DNA from 2 places in the Enterobacter sp. JS8-1 genome. Region 1 is predicted to be linked to the other one. Evidence: predicted binding sites of a transcription regulator. Region 1 holds the regulator's gene; the other holds the start of a gene.
The links. The regulator PhoB, encoded in region 1, activates phosphate uptake and scavenging genes when phosphate is short. The targets are predictions, from matches to a motif close to CTGTCATAAAACTGNCNNAT.
Positions count from the first base shown of each region.

Region 2: the regulator PhoB is predicted to act here: its motif matches at 2,893-2,912, upstream of pstS (phosphate ABC transporter substrate-binding protein PstS).

Region 1 covers NZ_CP185805.1:1,040,977-1,049,463, reverse strand. Annotated here, with positions in the region: gene brnQ (branched-chain amino acid transporter carrier protein BrnQ) at 1-1,257, opposite strand, end outside; gene phoR (phosphate regulon sensor histidine kinase PhoR) at 1,667-2,962, opposite strand; gene phoB (phosphate response regulator transcription factor PhoB) at 2,984-3,673, opposite strand; gene sbcD (exonuclease subunit SbcD) at 3,861-5,066, shown strand; gene sbcC (exonuclease subunit SbcC) at 5,063-8,194, shown strand; gene mak (fructokinase) at 8,260-8,487, opposite strand, start outside.
Region 2 covers NZ_CP185805.1:4,845,159-4,853,645, reverse strand. Annotated here, with positions in the region: gene pstA (phosphate ABC transporter permease PstA) at 1-676, opposite strand, end outside; gene pstC (phosphate ABC transporter permease PstC) at 676-1,635, opposite strand; gene pstS (phosphate ABC transporter substrate-binding protein PstS) at 1,764-2,804, opposite strand; gene glmS (glutamine--fructose-6-phosphate transaminase (isomerizing)) at 3,081-4,910, opposite strand; gene glmU (bifunctional UDP-N-acetylglucosamine diphosphorylase/glucosamine-1-phosphate N-acetyltransferase GlmU) at 5,136-6,506, opposite strand; gene ACOQH0_RS23080 (F0F1 ATP synthase subunit epsilon) at 6,643-7,062, opposite strand; gene atpD (F0F1 ATP synthase subunit beta) at 7,083-8,465, opposite strand.

The sequences.
Region 1 (8,487 bases):
TGCAACAACGGTAGGCATCAGCCAGGCCAGGCCTTGCTCAGACAGCGGCAGACGCTGTGTCCACGCTGGCAGAATGTCTGCGAAAGCTGATGCTTTAATCCCGTCAAGGATACCAAAAATCAGGCTGATAAACATGGCTGGCGCGATAATTCGCGACGAGTTGTTCCACCACGGGCGAGTAAAGCTCAGCACCACCAGCACGATACACGGCGGATAAATCGCCGTCAGTACCGGAATAGAGACCTGAATCAGGTGGCTCAGACCGAGGTTGGACACCGCCATAGAGAAGATGCCGAGGATAAACACCAGGGTGCGGTAAGAGAGCGGCAGATACTGTGCAAAGAACTCTGCGCAGGCACAGGTCAGGCCAACCGCCGTCACCAGACACGCCAGGAAAATCAGCGCCGCCAGCAGCATGCTGCCCGCACCACCGAAGGTGTGCTGAACGTAAGCGTGCAGGATAGCTGCACCGTTGGCGTTCTGATCGACCAGCATGGCGCTGTCGGAACCCAGGCGGAACAGTGCCAGATACAGCAGCGTCAGACCCACACCCGCCATCAGGCCAGCCCAGATGGTATAGCGAGTCAGCAGGCGCGCTTCAGTCACGCCACGGGAACGCGCGGCATTGACGATAACGATACCAAACACCATCGCGCCCAGCGTATCCATCGTCAGATAGCCGTTCACAAAGCCGTTGGAGAACGCAGCATTTTTATAGGCGTCCATCGCGTCGCTAATCGGGCCTGCAGGCCAGACGATAGCGGCTACCGCCAGCACGATCAGGGCCACAATTTTCAGCGGCGCCAGGAAGTTACCCACGGTATCCAGCAATTTGCCCGGATAGAGGGAAACCAGAATCACAATCGCGAAGTAGATCAGGCTGTAGATAAACAGCGGCATCGCGCCGTCACCCGTCAGCGGAGCAATCCCCACCTCAAAGGAAACGGTCGCCGTACGCGGGGTCGCAAACAGCGGACCAACGGCCAGATAGCAGACGGTCGCCAGCAGAACGCCAGCCACTTTGCCAATCGGGGTGCTGAGGCTGTCCACGCCGCCACCGACTTTCGCCAGCGCGACAACGGTGAGGACCGGTAGACCCACGGCAGTAATCAGGAAACCAAACGCAGCTGTCCAGACGTGTTCACCCGCCTGTAAGCCAACCATTGGAGGGAAAATGATGTTACCTGCGCCAACGAACAGCGCAAATGTCATAAAGCCCAGCGCGATGATGTCACGCGATTTTAAGTGATGGGTCATAAAACCTTACTGCCTGTGGATGTGGTGTTGAAAACGTTGAGATTTTCGCTATCCCTGACGGGACGATACAGCGGAAAATTTGCTCAATTTCAGCGGGAAATGCTCCCGTCCTGGCGTGGAGAAGAATAGTTTTTCGATTTACCACGCAAATACAGTCGGTCTGACAGTATCTGGGGGGCAATTTAAACGCTTATAACGTTTAAAGGCAAGGAGGGATCGCAAAACCAGAACAATATACCAGCATGAAAAAACAGACCAGCACAATGCACTAATTATAAGAAAAACCCATGGCTAATCATGCGAACAAAAAAGCATCAACCGTATAATATTCACACGCGTTTCGCTTGACTGCAAAGCAAACGGGCCAGCAAATGCTGGCCCGTGGAAAGGTAAAATGACACGCCTGCCGTCAGGCGATCTTTTTGGCAATTAATCGTTCCGGAATAACAAAGCTGAAGCGGGTTCCTTTACCCAGCTTACTCTGAATATCAAGACGGCTTTCATGATGATTCACCGCGTGTTTCACAATCGCCAGCCCCAGGCCGCTTCCCCCGGTCTGCCGCGAGCGCGCCTTATCCACACGGTAGAATCGCTCGGTCAGACGCGGTATGTGCTCAGGGGCAATCCCCGGCCCGTTATCCTCAACGCTAAACTCAGCGCCCGCGCTAACACGCTGCCAGCGCACCACGATATGGGTCCCTTCCGGCGTATGATTCACCGCGTTATACACCAGGTTGGAGATGGCGCTGCGCAGTTCATCTTCACTGCCGAGCACCTTCAGGGTGCTGTCGACCTCAAAGCTAATGTGATGTTTTTTATGGCTTAACGTTTGCGCTTCCCGCTCCACCACCCGCAGCATCATCGGCACATCGATGGTGTCATTCAGTGCCAGTGAAGGCGCGGCTTCAATCTTCGAGAGCGTCAGCAGCTGCTTGACCAGGCCTTCCATACGGTGCGTTTGCTCGCGCATGGTGTGCAGCGCTTTTTCACGCGGCGCACCTTCGAGCGTTTGCTCCTGCATCATCTCCAGGTAGCCCTGAAGCACGGTCAACGGGGTGCGTAATTCGTGGCTCACGTTCGCGAAGAAGTTGCGTCTCGCCCCTTCCAGCTGGTGCATCTGGGTGACATCCCGCGCCACCATCAGCCACTGCCGATCGCTGTATGGCATCACGCGGATTTCCAGATGACGCCCGTTGTTGAGCCTCAGATTGTGCGGCCCCGTAAAATCACGCTTTTTCAGATACAGCGTGAACTCCGGATAACGCAGCAGGTTAAGGATATTTTGCCCATTATCGTCCGGCCAGCGCAGGCCCAGCAGCTGTTGCGCCAGGCCGTTACACCAGAAAATTGTGCCTTCTTCAGTGGTCAGAATGACGGCATCCGGCAGCGACTCTGCGCCGCTGCGAAAGCGTTTGATTAAGCTTCCCAGCTCGCGACGACGTTTTTTATTACGCATCTGCATCTGGTGCAGGCCATACAGCAGCGGTTCCCAGCTACCGCTTCCCGGCGGAGGGGTCATGCTTCTGTCCACCCACAGCCACCAGGAGAGGCGCAGTAAGTTCCAGAAATGCCAGACGAGTAACCCGGTCACTGCCGCCAGCAAAAACCACGGCAGATGCCCAACGATGGCCCCCAGAATGAAGGCCGGAATACAGCATAAGATCAGTTCAAAGACGAGCCTTTTCCATGACAGACGTTCCAGCACGCGTCACACTCCTGTCACTGTTCAGAAACGGGTCGAAAAACGATAACCCGTACCGCGGACCGTCTGCACCATGCGATCGTGACCGCTCAGCTCCAGCGCTTTACGCAGGCGGCGAATATGCACATCAACCGTCCGGTCTTCCACATACACGTTAGTTCCCCAGACGTTATTCAGCAACTGCTCGCGGCTGTAGACACGTTCCGGGTGGGTCATAAAGAAGTGCAGGAGTTTGAATTCGGTAGGCCCCATGTCGAGGGGATTTTCGCCCGTCATCACGCGGTGTGAGGTGGGATCAAGGCTCAGGCCCTGCATCTCAATCACCTCTTCTACCGCCATCGGCGAAATGCGGCGCATAACGGCTTTGATACGAGCAACCAGTTCTTTGGGAGAGAACGGCTTGGTGATGTAATCGTCCGCGCCGGTTTCCAGACCGCGCACGCGATCCTCTTCTTCACCGCGCGCAGTCAGCATGACCACCGGAATATCGCGGGTCATCGCTTCACGTTTAAGATGTTTGATAAACTGCAGTCCAGAGCCGCCAGGCAACATCCAGTCAAGCAGAATCAGATCGGGCCAGGGTTCATTCAGCTGGTTCACCGCGCTGTCATAATCTTCCGCTTCAACCGGCTGGAAGCCATTTTGTTCGAGCACGAAGCACACCATTTCACGAATTGGAGCTTCATCTTCTACGACCAGAATACGTCTCGCCATACTTTGCCCTGTCTTATCTTATTTAAGTTACAAGTTTGTAATGCGGCGTCATTATGCGTCAGATTTATGACAGATTTATGAAAAACATTACCACCATAAATGGCAAACTGTTGTTTTATTACAGCGGTTATTTTCCATCCCCTGAGAGTTTATAATCGCCATCAACTCTTTTCGCCACGGATCAGCTATGCGCATACTTCACACTTCAGACTGGCATCTGGGTCAAAACTTTTACAGCAAAAGCCGGGCGGCGGAACACGAAGCCTTCCTGAACTGGCTGCTGGAGACGGCGCAATCGCATGACGTCGATGCGATTATTGTCGCGGGTGACATCTTCGATACCGGTTCCCCACCGAGCTATGCGCGTGAGCTCTATAACCGTTTCGTGGTGAATCTGCAGCAGACCGGCTGTCATCTGGTGATTGTCGCCGGAAACCACGATTCTGTGGCCACGCTGAATGAATCCCGCGATATTCTGGCGTTTCTCAATACCACCGTGGTGGCCAGCGCCGGACATGCCCCGCAGATCCTGAAAAAACGTGACGGCACGCCGGGTGCGGTGCTGTGCCCCATTCCGTTTTTGCGCCCGCGCGATATCGTACAAAGCCAGGCGGGACTTTCCGGCGGCGAAAAGCAACAGCATTTATTACAGGCTATCACTGATTATTATCACCAGCAGCATACCGATGCCTGCGCCCTGCGCGGCGAAGCGGCAATCCCGGTGATTGCGACCGGGCATCTCACCACCGTTGGTGCCAGTAAAAGTGACGCCGTACGTGACATCTATATCGGCACGCTGGATGCCTTCCCGGCGCAGAATTTCCCGCCTGCCGACTACATCGCGCTCGGACACATTCACCGCGCGCAGATCATCGGCGGCTGCGAGCATATCCGCTATTGCGGCTCGCCCATTTCGCTCAGCTTCGATGAAACAGGCAAAGCCAAATCCGTGCATCTGGTCAGTTTTACCGACGGAAAACTGAGCGCTGTCGAGACGCTGGACGTACCCGTCACCCAGCCGCTGGCAGTGCTAAAAGGCGATCTGGCGGCCATCACTGAACAGCTTGAGCAGTGGCGTGGTGTCGAGCAGGTTCCGCCCGTCTGGCTGGATATCGAAATCACCACCGATGACTACCTACATGATATGCAAAGAAAAATTCAGGTGCTGACGGAGGATTTGCCCGTCGAGGTCTTACTGGTTCGCCGCAGCCGGGAGCAGCGCGAGAAAATTCTGTCAGGTGCGCAGCGTGAAACGCTCAGTGAACTGCGCGTCGAAGAGGTGTTTGAGCGCCGGTTGTCTCAGGAAGAGATTGACGACGCGAAGCGAGTAAGGCTCAACGAGCTGTTCACGCATACCCTGCATGCGCTTAGCGATGAGGGAGAAAACGCATGAAAATTCTCAGCCTGCGCCTGAAAAACCTGAACTCGCTCAAGGGCGAGTGGAAAATCGACTTTACCGCTGAGCCGTTTGCCAGCAACGGGCTATTTGCCATTACCGGTGCCACCGGTGCCGGGAAAACCACCCTGCTCGACGCCATCTGTCTGGCGCTTTACCACGAAACGCCACGACTGCAAAAGGTCTCTCAGGCGCAAAACGACCTGATGACGCGCGACACCGCCGAGTGCCTGGCTGAAGTGGAGTTCGAGGTAAAGGGCATCGCCTATCGCGCGTTCTGGAGCCAGAACCGTGCGCGCAATCAGCCTGACGGGAACCTGCAGGCCCCGCGCGTGGAGCTGGCACGCTGCGAGGACGGAAAAATCCTCGCCGACAAAGTGACGGATAAACTGGAACAAACGGCAGCACTTACCGGGCTGGACTACGGCCGTTTTACCCGCTCGATGCTGCTCTCTCAGGGACAGTTTGCCGCCTTCCTGAATGCCAAACCGAGCGATCGCGCGGAGCTACTCGAGGAACTTACCGGCACCGAGATCTACGGCCAGATTTCCGCCATGGTGTTTGAAAAACACAAAGCCGCGCGCAATGCGCTTGAGATGTGCGAAGCGCAAGCGGCGGGCGTTGTCCTGTTGAGTGAAGAACAGCAGCAGCAGTTGCAACAAGGTTTGCAGGCACTTACTGACGAAGAGAAAACCCTGCTAGCGCAGCAGCAGAGCCACCAGAAAGAATTTCAGTGGCTTACGCGCAGCGAGGAGCTTATCCGCGAACAGCAGCGCACTACGACCTTACAGCAGCAGACGCAACAGGCGCTGACGGATGCAGCCCCCGATCTGGCAAAGCTCCAGCTCGCGCAACCCGCGTCCCAGCTCCGCCCGCTGTGGGAACATCAGCAAGAACAGGCATCACGGCTGGCGCAAACGAAGCAGCGTATTGTTGAAGTAAATACTCGCTTACTGGAAAAAACTGCCTTGCGCTCGCGGATCCGCAACGGCGCTTTACATACTCATACACAGCTACAGACAGAACTGGCGGCACTGGCACAGTGGCTGACAGACCATGATCGGTACCGCCTGTGGGGCCAGGAGATTGCAGGCTGGCGGGCTCACTTCTCTCAGCTAAATCGCGATAAAAATCAGCTCACTACGCTTGCTGCGCGCATCACGGAATTACGCCATAAGCTGACGGGTCTGCCAGAAAGTTCCCTCACGCTAACGGCTGACGAGGTCGCAATGGCGATGGAGCAACGGGCGCAAACCCGGTCTGCGCGCCAGCGCCTGACCGCTCTCCATGCCCGCTATCAACCGCTGCAAAAACGTCAGCGCCAGCACGCCGAAAGCGTGCAAAAAGCACAGACCGGGCTGGTCGCGCTTAATGAAACGCTGGCACAGCGCCGCCAGCAGTATAAAGAAAAAAACCAGCACTATCTGGACGTTGAAACACTCTGCAGGCAGGAAGAGAAAATCAAAAGCCTTGAGGCGGAGCGTGCTCAACTCCAGGCCGGTCTACCTTGCCCGCTGTGCGGCTCCACGACCCATCCGGCCGTGACGGCATACCAGGCGCTGGAACTCAGTGAAAATCAACGCCGCCGCGATCAGTTAGCTAAAGAGGTCGCCGCACTTAAAGACGAAGGTTTGTTAGTTCTCGGCCAGGTTAACGCCCTGTCACAGCAGATCCAACGCGAGACAGACGAAGCGCAGGCGCTCTCTCAGGAAGAGCAAGCGCTCACTAAAGAGTGGCTGGAAGTGTGTGCTTCTCTGAATATTACGCTGAATATTCAGGAGGATATTGCCCCGTGGATGAGCGAGCAGGAGCACTACGAGCAGCAGCTTTATCAGCTCAGCCAGCGTTTGACCCTACAAACCCAGCTTAGCGAGCAGGAAGAACAGGAACGTCAGTACCAGCAACAGCTGGCGGCGACGCGTCAGGCAGTGGAAACGTCCCTGCATACGCTGTCGCTGGGTATTCCGGATGCAGGCACTGAATCCGTCTGGCTCGCCTCACGTGAAAGCGAATACGCGCAGTGGCAGGAGAAACAGACCCAGCATGGCGCGACGCTGGAACGTATTAACGCCCTGACGCCGCTGCTCGATACCCTTCCGGCAACGGAGGCCACTGAAGCAGAAACGGCGATCCCCGCGAACTGGCGCGAAACTCACGACGAATGCGTGTCGCTGCAAAGTCAGCTTACCGCGCAGCAACAGCAGGAGGCGCTGGAGAACGAACGTTTGCAGCAGTCACAGGCGCAATTCGCCACGGCACTGGCGGCAAGTTGTTTTGAGGATCAAGACGCGTTCCTTTCTGCGCTGCTGGATGCCGACACCGTTCGTCGCCTGGAGCAGCTAAAGCAGACGCTGGAAAACCAGGTACAGCAGGCGACAGCGCTCTCCGCGCAAGCGACCCGGCAGCGAGAGGACCATCAGGCGCTGCGCCCGGAAGGGCTGGACGCCGATGTTCAAACATTACAAACGCAATTGCAGCAACTGGCACATCAACTTCGTGAGAACACCACGCATCAGGGTGAGATCCGCCAGCAGCTCAAGCAGGACAGCGATAACCGTCTGCACCAGCAGGCGCTTATGCAGCAAATAGAAGAGGCCGCGCGCCTGGCGGACGACTGGGGCTATCTGAATTCCCTGATTGGCTCCAGCACCGGCGACCGATTCCGTAAATTCGCTCAGGGGCTGACGCTGGATAATCTGGTCTGGCTCGCTAATCAGCAGCTTAATCGCCTGCACGGACGCTATCTGCTTCAGCGGAAAGTCAGCGATGCGCTGGAGCTGGAAGTGGTCGATACCTGGCAGGCGGACGCGGTGCGCGATACCCGTACGCTTTCGGGCGGCGAAAGCTTCCTGGTGAGCCTGGCGCTGGCCCTGGCGCTGTCGGATTTAGTGAGTCACAAGACGCGGATCGATTCCCTGTTCCTCGACGAAGGATTCGGCACGCTGGACAGCGAAACGCTGGATACCGCGCTGGATGCGCTCGACGCGCTGAACGCCACCGGCAAAACCATCGGCGTGATCAGCCACGTTGAAGCGATGAAAGAGCGCATTCCGGTGCAGATCAAGGTGAAGAAGATAAACGGGCTGGGGTATAGCAGGCTGGATAAGGTGTTTGCGGTGGAATAAATGGGGGGCGGTGCGGTCTGGTGCCCTCACCCTGGCCCTCTCCCACGGGGAGAGGGAAAAAACGTTTATTCTGGCCACAGCCACGCCGCGCCGCGCACGCCGCTGGAATCCCCGTGCACCGCTTTGCGGATCGGGGTTTCACACTCGCCGCCGAAGACCCATTGCCTGACCAGGTTCGGCACCGTGGCATACAGCCGGTCAACGTTGCTCATCCCACCGCCAAGCACGATCACATCCGGGTCGAGAATGTTAACCACGTGCGCCAGCGATTTCGCCAGCCGCATTTCATACCG
Region 2 (8,487 bases), 1.1 Mb from region 1:
CCGTTTCACCTGCAATACGCGCAATCGCCAGCAGGATACCGGTCATGATCCCGGAGATAGACGCTTTCAGCGTAATCGCGGAGATCATCTTCCATTTCGGCGTACCCAGCGCGTAAGCCGCTTCACGCAGGCTGTCCGGCACCAGTTTCAGCATGTTCTCGGTGGTACGAATGACGATAGGCACCTGCAGCAGCGCCAGCGCAATCACACCCGCCCAGCCGGAGAAGTGTTCCATCTGCGCCACCACGACGGTGTAGACGAACAGACCCACAACGATAGACGGCGCGGACAGCAGAATGTCGTTGATGAAGCGAATCACTTCCGCCAGCCAGGATTTACGCCCATATTCTGCCAGGTAGATGCCCGCCATGATGCCCAGCGGCGTACCGAAGACCGTCGCCCACAGGATCAGCAGGCCGCTACCCGCCAGGGCGTTCGCCAGACCACCACCCGCCGTGTTTGGCGGAGGCGTCATCTCGGTGAACAGCGCCAGCGACATACCGTCAATTCCACGAACGATCGTCGAGAACAGGATCCAGACCAGCCAGAACAGGCCGAATGCCATCGTCGCCATAGAGAGCGTTAACGCAATCCGGTTTTTTATGCGGCGTTTGGCCTGCATTTTGCGGCGGGACTCCGCCAGTTCAGCGGTAGCTTGCATTTCGAGAGTTGCCATTAGCGTGCTCCCTCATTTTTAGCGAGACGCATAATCATCAGCTTGGAAATCGCCAGAACAATGAAGGTGATAACAAACAGAATCAGCCCCAGCTCCATCAGCGCCGCAACGTGCAGGCCGGATTCCGCTTCCGCAAATTCGTTTGCCAGTGCAGAGGTAATACTGTTGCCCGGCATGTAGAGCGACACGCTGTCGAGCTGGTAGGTGTTACCGATGATAAAGGTGACCGCCATGGTTTCACCCAGCGCACGACCTAAGCCCAGCATCACGCCCCCGATCACCCCATTTTTGGTGAACGGAAGAACAATGCGCCAGATAACTTCCCAGGTGGTGCAGCCGATACCGTAGGCTGACTCTTTCATCATCACCGGGGTCTGTTCGAAGACATCGCGCATAACCGCCGCAATGTAAGGAATAATCATGATGGCGAGGATCACACCCGCTGCCAGAATACCGATACCGAATGCCGGGCCTGAGAACAGAGCCCCCACAAACGGAATGGCGGAAAGCACGTTACCGACCGGCTCCTGGAAGTACGTTGCGAACAGCGGAGCAAAGATGAACAGACCCCACATGCCGTAAACGATACTTGGAATGGCCGCCAGCAGTTCGATAGCAATACCGAGCGGGCGTCGCAGCCAGCCAGGCGCCAGCTCCGTCAGGAACAGGGCAATACCAAAGCTCACCGGAACCGCAATCAGCAGGGCGATGAACGAGGTCACCAGCGTGCCGTAAATTGGCACCAGGGCTCCGTAGATATCGTTCGGCGCGTCCCACTCTTTAGTCCACAGGAAGGAGAACCCAAATTTCTGGATGCTCGGCCAGGAGGAGAAAATCAGAGACACGATAATGCCGCCCAGCAGCAATAGCACAATCAGCGCAGCCAGTTTGACCAGCGCGCTGAAAATCATGTCACCTTTTTTACCCGGAGGGTTAAATGCAGGCTTGGTTGCAGCCATAAATCACTCTTCTGTTTGAGACGTTTTTACGAATATGCCCGGTGGCGTTGACGCTTACCGGGCCTACAGATTAAACCGTAGGGCGGGTAAGCGCAGCGCCACCCGCCATCTTCGTTAAATATATCCTGTTAGTACAGCGCTTTACCGCTGCTGTCTTTCACGTTGGTTTTCCATGCAGCACGAATCTGCTCAACCACGCTGTCTGGCAGGCTGGCGTAATCCAGGTCGTTAGCCTGTTTGCCACCATTTTTGTATGCCCAGTCGAAGAACTTCAGCACTTCAGTACCCTGCTCTGGTTTCTTCTGATCTTTGTGAATCAGAATGAACGTCGTAGAGGTGATTGGCCACGCGTCGTCGCCTTTCTGGTTAGTCAGGTCCTGCGCGAAGGATTTGCTCCAGTCAGCGCCTTTTGCGGCGTTAGCAAAGTTCTCTTCGGTCGGGCTAACCGGTTTACCGTCAGCTGAAACCAGTTTGGTGTAAGCCAGGTTGTTCTGCTTAGCGTAAGCGTATTCTACGTAACCGATGGAGCCTGGCAGACGCTGTACGAACGCGGCGATACCGTCGTTACCTTTACCGCCCAGACCGGTTGGCCAGTTAACGGTAGAGCCGGAGCCGACTTTAGATTTCCACTCTTCGTTCACTTTCGCCAGATAGCTGGTGAAGACGAAGGAGGTACCGGAACCGTCAGCACGACGAACCACAGCGATATTCTGCGAAGGCAGCTTAACGCCCGGGTTCAGTTTGGTGATGGCTTCGTCATCCCATTTTTTGATTTTACCCAGGTAGATGTCACCCAGGGTTTTGCCGTCCAGCACCAGCTCGCCTGACTTCAGGCCAGGGATGTTAACGGCCAGCACAACGCCGCCGATCACGGTCGGGAACTGGAACAGGCCTTCCTGATTCAGTTTTTCATCAGACAGTGGGGCATCTGATGCGCCGAAATCTACGGTATTAGCGGTAATTTGTTTTACGCCACCGGAGGAGCCGATACCCTGATAGTTAACCTTGTTACCGGTTTCTTTCTGGTAGGTATCAGCCCATTTGGCATACACCGGCGCAGGGAAGGTTGCACCAGCACCAGTCAGGCTTGCTGCTGCGAATGCAGAGAAAGCGCTCATCGATAAGGTCGCGGCGACAACAGTTGCGACAGTGGTACGCATAACTTTCATAATGTCTCCTGCAAGGATTTCGTAAATCATTGTTTAAGTGGCTACGATGAGCAAAATAGGACAAACAGGTGACAGATAAATGTACGAATTATGACAGTTTTATGACAACGAAAATTTCACTTAAAATAACGTAAAACTTTATATGTTTATCATGAACTTAAAGAGGAATGTGACAACCTGTTTTCAGTAATATTTTCTTTATGTGACACTGAAAAAATAGCTGAAAATGACAGATTGTCATAAAAAAACTCCACCCGAAGGTGGAGTCTGAAGGGATTATTCTACGGTGACGGATTTCGCCAGGTTACGCGGCTGGTCAACGTCGGTGCCTTTGATCAGCGCCACGTGATAGGCCAGAAGCTGCAGCGGAACGGTGTAGAAGATCGGTGCAATCACCTCTTCAACGTGCGGCATCTCGATGATGTGCATGTTGTCACTGCTGGCGAAACCGGCATCTTTATCAGCGAAGACGTACAGGACACCGCCGCGGGCGCGCACTTCTTCGATGTTGGACTTCAGTTTTTCCAGCAGTTCGTTGTTAGGTGCCACAACGATGACCGGCATATCTGCATCGATCAGCGCCAGCGGGCCGTGTTTCAGCTCGCCTGCCGCATAGGCTTCAGCGTGGATGTAAGAGATCTCTTTCAGCTTCAGCGCGCCTTCCAGCGCAATCGGATACTGATCGCCACGACCCAGGAACAGGGCGTGATGTTTGTCAGAGAAGTCTTCAGCCAGCGCTTCAATGCGTTTGTCCTGAGACAGCATCTGCTCAATACGGCTCGGCAGCGCCTGCAGGCCGTGAACGATGTCGTGCTCAACGGAAGCATCTTCGCCTTTCAGACGCGCCAGTTTCGCCACCAGCATCAGCAGAACGGTCAGCTGAGTGGTAAAGGCTTTCGTGGAGGCCACGCCGATTTCGGTACCCGCTTTGGTCATCAGCGCCAGATCGGACTCACGCACCAGCGATGAGCCTGGGACGTTACAGATGGCCAGCGAACCCAGGTAACCGAGCTCTTTAGACAGACGCAGCGCTGCCAGCGTGTCTGCCGTTTCGCCGGACTGGGAAAGGGTGATCATCAGGCTGTTACGGCGTACCGCGGATTTGCGATAGCGGAATTCAGACGCGATTTCCACGTCGCACGGCACGCCCGCCAGGGATTCAAACCAGTAGCGAGAGACCATACCGGAGTTGTAGGAGGTGCCGCAGGCCACGATCTGAATATGCTCGACCTTGCCGAGCAGTTCGTTGGCGTTTGCGCCCAGCTCGCTCAGATCCACTTCACCGTGGCTAATGCGCCCGGTAAGGGTGTTTTTGATGGCGTTTGGCTGCTCGTAGATCTCTTTTTGCATGTAGTGACGGTACGCGCCTTTGTCGCCCGCGTCGTACTGCAGGTTAGATTCGATCTCCTGGCGTTTTACCTGCTCGCCTTTGGTATCGAATACGGTCACGCTGCGACGGGTCACTTCCGCGATATCCCCCTCTTCCAGGAAGATAAAGCGACGGGTAACCGGCAGGAGCGCCAGCTGGTCTGAAGCGATGAAGTTTTCCCCCATGCCAAGACCGATAACCATCGGGCTACCGGAACGCGCGGCCAGCAGCGTAGACGGGTCGCGGGAATCCATGATCACGGTACCGTAGGCACCGCGCAGCTGAGGAATGGCGCGCAGTACCGCTTCACGCAGCGTGCCGCCCTGCTCCAGCTCCCAGTGCACCAGGTGAGCAATCACTTCGGTGTCAGTTTCAGAGACGAAGGTGTAGCCGCGCGCTTTCAGTTCTTCGCGCAGCGGTTCGTGGTTTTCGATAATGCCGTTGTGTACGACCACGATGTGTTCAGACACATGCGGGTGCGCGTTACCTTCAGACGGTTCGCCGTGCGTCGCCCAGCGGGTATGCGCAATACCGGTACCACCGTGCAGCGGGTGTTCTTCCGCGGCCTGGGCCAGCATCTGCACCTTACCGAGACGGCGCAGACGGGTCATATGACCTTCTGCATCAACGACAGCCAAACCGGCAGAGTCGTAGCCACGGTATTCCAGACGACGTAAACCTTCGAGAAGGATTTCAGCAATATCACGCTGCGCAACTGCGCCAACAATTCCACACATAGTTTTAGATTCCGAATTTAGGCATGATGCCTGCGTTGTCGCTGACCTGTATTTACCCTTTCCGGGCGCCCCGAGCCTTGTAGAGAGTGGGGTTATTTTTATGGGTACTGCTTGTGGGGGGAGATATATATTTATCTCCTCACCCGGGTTTGCCTGATGACGGCTACGCCTTATCAGGCCTACTCAATCGTAGGGCGGGTAAGCGTAGCGCCACCCGCCTTGTTGTTACTTTTGCTTCACCGGGCGTTTCCAGCCCTGCTTGTTGACCTGCGGAACGCGGCTTAACACCAGCTCGTTCGCGGCCACATCGCGGGTAACGGTTGTTCCAGCTGCAATGGTCACGCCGTTACCCACGGTAACAGGTGCCACCAGCTGCGTATCGGAGCCAACGAACACGTCATCACCGATGATGGTTTTAAACTTGTTGGCACCGTCATAGTTGCAGGTAATGGTTCCCGCGCCGATGTTCACGTTGTCGCCAATTTCCGCATCGCCCAGATAGGTCAGATGACCGGCTTTCGAGCCTTTACCCAGACGCGCTTTTTTCATTTCCACGAAGTTGCCTACGTGAGCGCCTTCCAGCAGTTCGGCACCCGGGCGCAAGCGTGCAAACGGGCCGATAGTACAAGCCACATCCAGACGGGCATCTTCCACCACGCTGTACGGGCTAATTTCGCAGTCGTCACCGATAACGCTGTTTTTAATCACGCAGCCGGTGCCAATTTTGACGCGGTTGCCCAGCGTGACGTTGCCTTCAACGATAACGTTAGTATCAATCTCAACGTCACGCCCGTGCGACAGGGTACCGCGCAGATCGAAACGTGCCGGATCGCGAAGCATCACACCCGCAAGAAGTAGCTTTTCGGCCTGCTCGGACTGATAAATACGCTCAAGACGGGAAAGCTGGAGACGGTTGTTCACGCCGTCCGTTTCGCTGATACGCGCCGGATGAACGGCAGCAATTTCACGCCCTTCGTGATACGCTATCGCAATGATATCGGTGATGTAGTATTCACCCTGCGCATTATTGTTGTTGAGCTGAGACAGCCAGCGTTTCATATCCGCGCCGTTGGCAATCAGGATACCGGTGTTAATTTCCGGGATCTGGCGCTGTTCTTCGCTGGCATCTTTGTGTTCTACGATGCCGGTCACCTTGCCGTTTTCGCGGGTGATGCGGCCATAGCCGCTCGGGTCGTCCAGTACGACGGTGAGAAGGCCAATCCCGCCCTGGGGTTTAGCTTCACGCAGGCGGGTCAGGGTTTCAACGGAGATCAGCGGGACATCGCCGTACAGCATCAGAATGTCTTCATCATCGGCAAAGAACGGGGCCGCCTGCTGCATCGCATGGCCAGTTCCCAGCTGTTCAGCCTGAAGCACCCAGTTGAGCTTGTCGTCACACAGCGTCTTTTTCAGTAAATCGCCACCGTGGCCGTAGACCAGGTTTACCTGACGAGCGCCCAATTCATTTGCTGCATCAATGACATGCTGCACCATTGGCTTTCCTGCCAACGTGTGAAGCACTTTAGGCAGATCGGAATACATGCGGGTACCTTTGCCAGCGGCAAGGATCACCACGCTCATCGCACTGTTTGACATACGCATCCTGACGGTAGTTTGAGTGAGAAGTAAAAACGTTTGATGCTTAAAATTCTACATCTTTTTCATCATGAATTAAGGCAAAAAAAAAGCCAGCCTGGTATCCAGACTGGCTTTTGAGCTTTTCAAGCCGGTGTTACATCGCTTTTTTGGTCAACTCGATAACGCGCAGTTTCGCGATCGCTTTGGCCAGCTCCGCAGACGCCTGAGCGTAATCCACGTCACCATGAGAGCTGCTAATGTGCTCTTCAGCCTTACGCTTCGATTCCAGGGCTCGCGCTTCGTCGAGATCTTGGCCACGAATAGCGGTATCGGCCAGAACGGTCACACTGCCAGGCTGCACTTCAAGAATGCCGCCGGACAGATAGATAAACTCTTCATGACCGAACTGTTTAACGATGCGGATCATACCAGGCTTAATGGCGGTGAGCAGCGGTGCGTGACCCGGGAAAATACCCAGTTCACCTTCACTACCCGTTACCTGGATTTTCTCGACCAGACCAGAGAACATTTGTTGCTCTGCGCTGACGACGTCCAGGTGGTAAGTCATTGCCATATCACCCTCCGATTAAGGCGTTAAAGTTTTTTGGCTTTTTCCACGGCTTCTTCGATGGAACCAACCATGTAGAACGCCTGCTCTGGCAGGTGATCGTATTCGCCTTCCATGATGCCTTTAAAGCCACGGATGGTGTCTTTCAGGGAAACGTATTTACCCGGAGAACCGGTGAATACTTCCGCAACGAAGAACGGCTGGGACAGGAAGCGCTGGATCTTACGCGCACGTGCTACCACCAGTTTGTCTTCTTCAGACAGTTCATCCATACCCAGGATGGCGATGATGTCTTTCAGTTCCTGGTAACGCTGCAGCAGGGACTGTACGCCACGCGCGGTGTCGTAGTGTTCCTGACCAACAACCAGTGGATCCAGCTGACGGCTGGTGGAGTCCAGCGGGTCAACGGCTGGGTAGATACCCAGAGACGCGATCTGACGGCTCAGTACCACGGTTGCATCTAAGTGCGCAAAGGTGGTTGCTGGAGATGGGTCAGTCAAGTCATCCGCAGGTACGTATACCGCCTGAACGGAGGTGATAGAACCGGTTTTAGTAGAGGTGATACGTTCCTGAAGAACACCCATCTCTTCCGCCAGCGTTGGCTGATAACCTACCGCTGAAGGCATACGACCCAGCAGTGCAGATACTTCGGTACCGGCCAGGGTGTAACGGTAGATGTTATCAACGAACAGCAGAACATCACGGCCTTCGTCACGGAACTTCTCAGCCATAGTCAGACCGGTCAGCGCAACGCGCAGACGGTTTCCTGGTGGCTCGTTCATCTGGCCGTAAACCAGGGAAACTTTGTCCAGAACGTTGGAGTCGGTCATTTCGTGGTAGAAGTCGTTACCCTCACGAGTACGCTCACCCACGCCCGCAAACACAGAGTAACCGGAGTGCTCGATCGCGATGTTACGGATCAGCTCCATCATGTTTACAGTTTTACCTACACCCGCACCACCGAACAGACCGACTTTACCGCCCTTTGCGAACGGACACATCAGGTCGATAACTTTGATACCGGTTTCCAGCAGTTCCTGAGAGCTTGACAGCTCTTCGTAGGAAGGTGCTGCGCGGTGGATAGCCCAACGCTCTTCTTCACCGATGTCGCCTTTCATGTCGATTGGTTGACCCAATACGTTCATGATACGACCCAGTGTTGCTTTACCTACCGGGACTTCGATCGGGTGCTCAAGGTCTTTGACTTCCAGACCACGACGCAGACCGTCGGAAGAACCCATTGCGATGGTACGCACGATACCACCACCGAGCTGCTGCTGAACTTCCAGCACCAGGCTCTCGTTACCATTCTGTACCTCAAGAGCATCGTACACGCGCGGTACGGCATCCTGAGGGAACTCGACGTCAACCACGGCGCCGATTACCTGGACAATTTTTCCAGTAGCCATCTTGAATCCTCTACGAATTAAC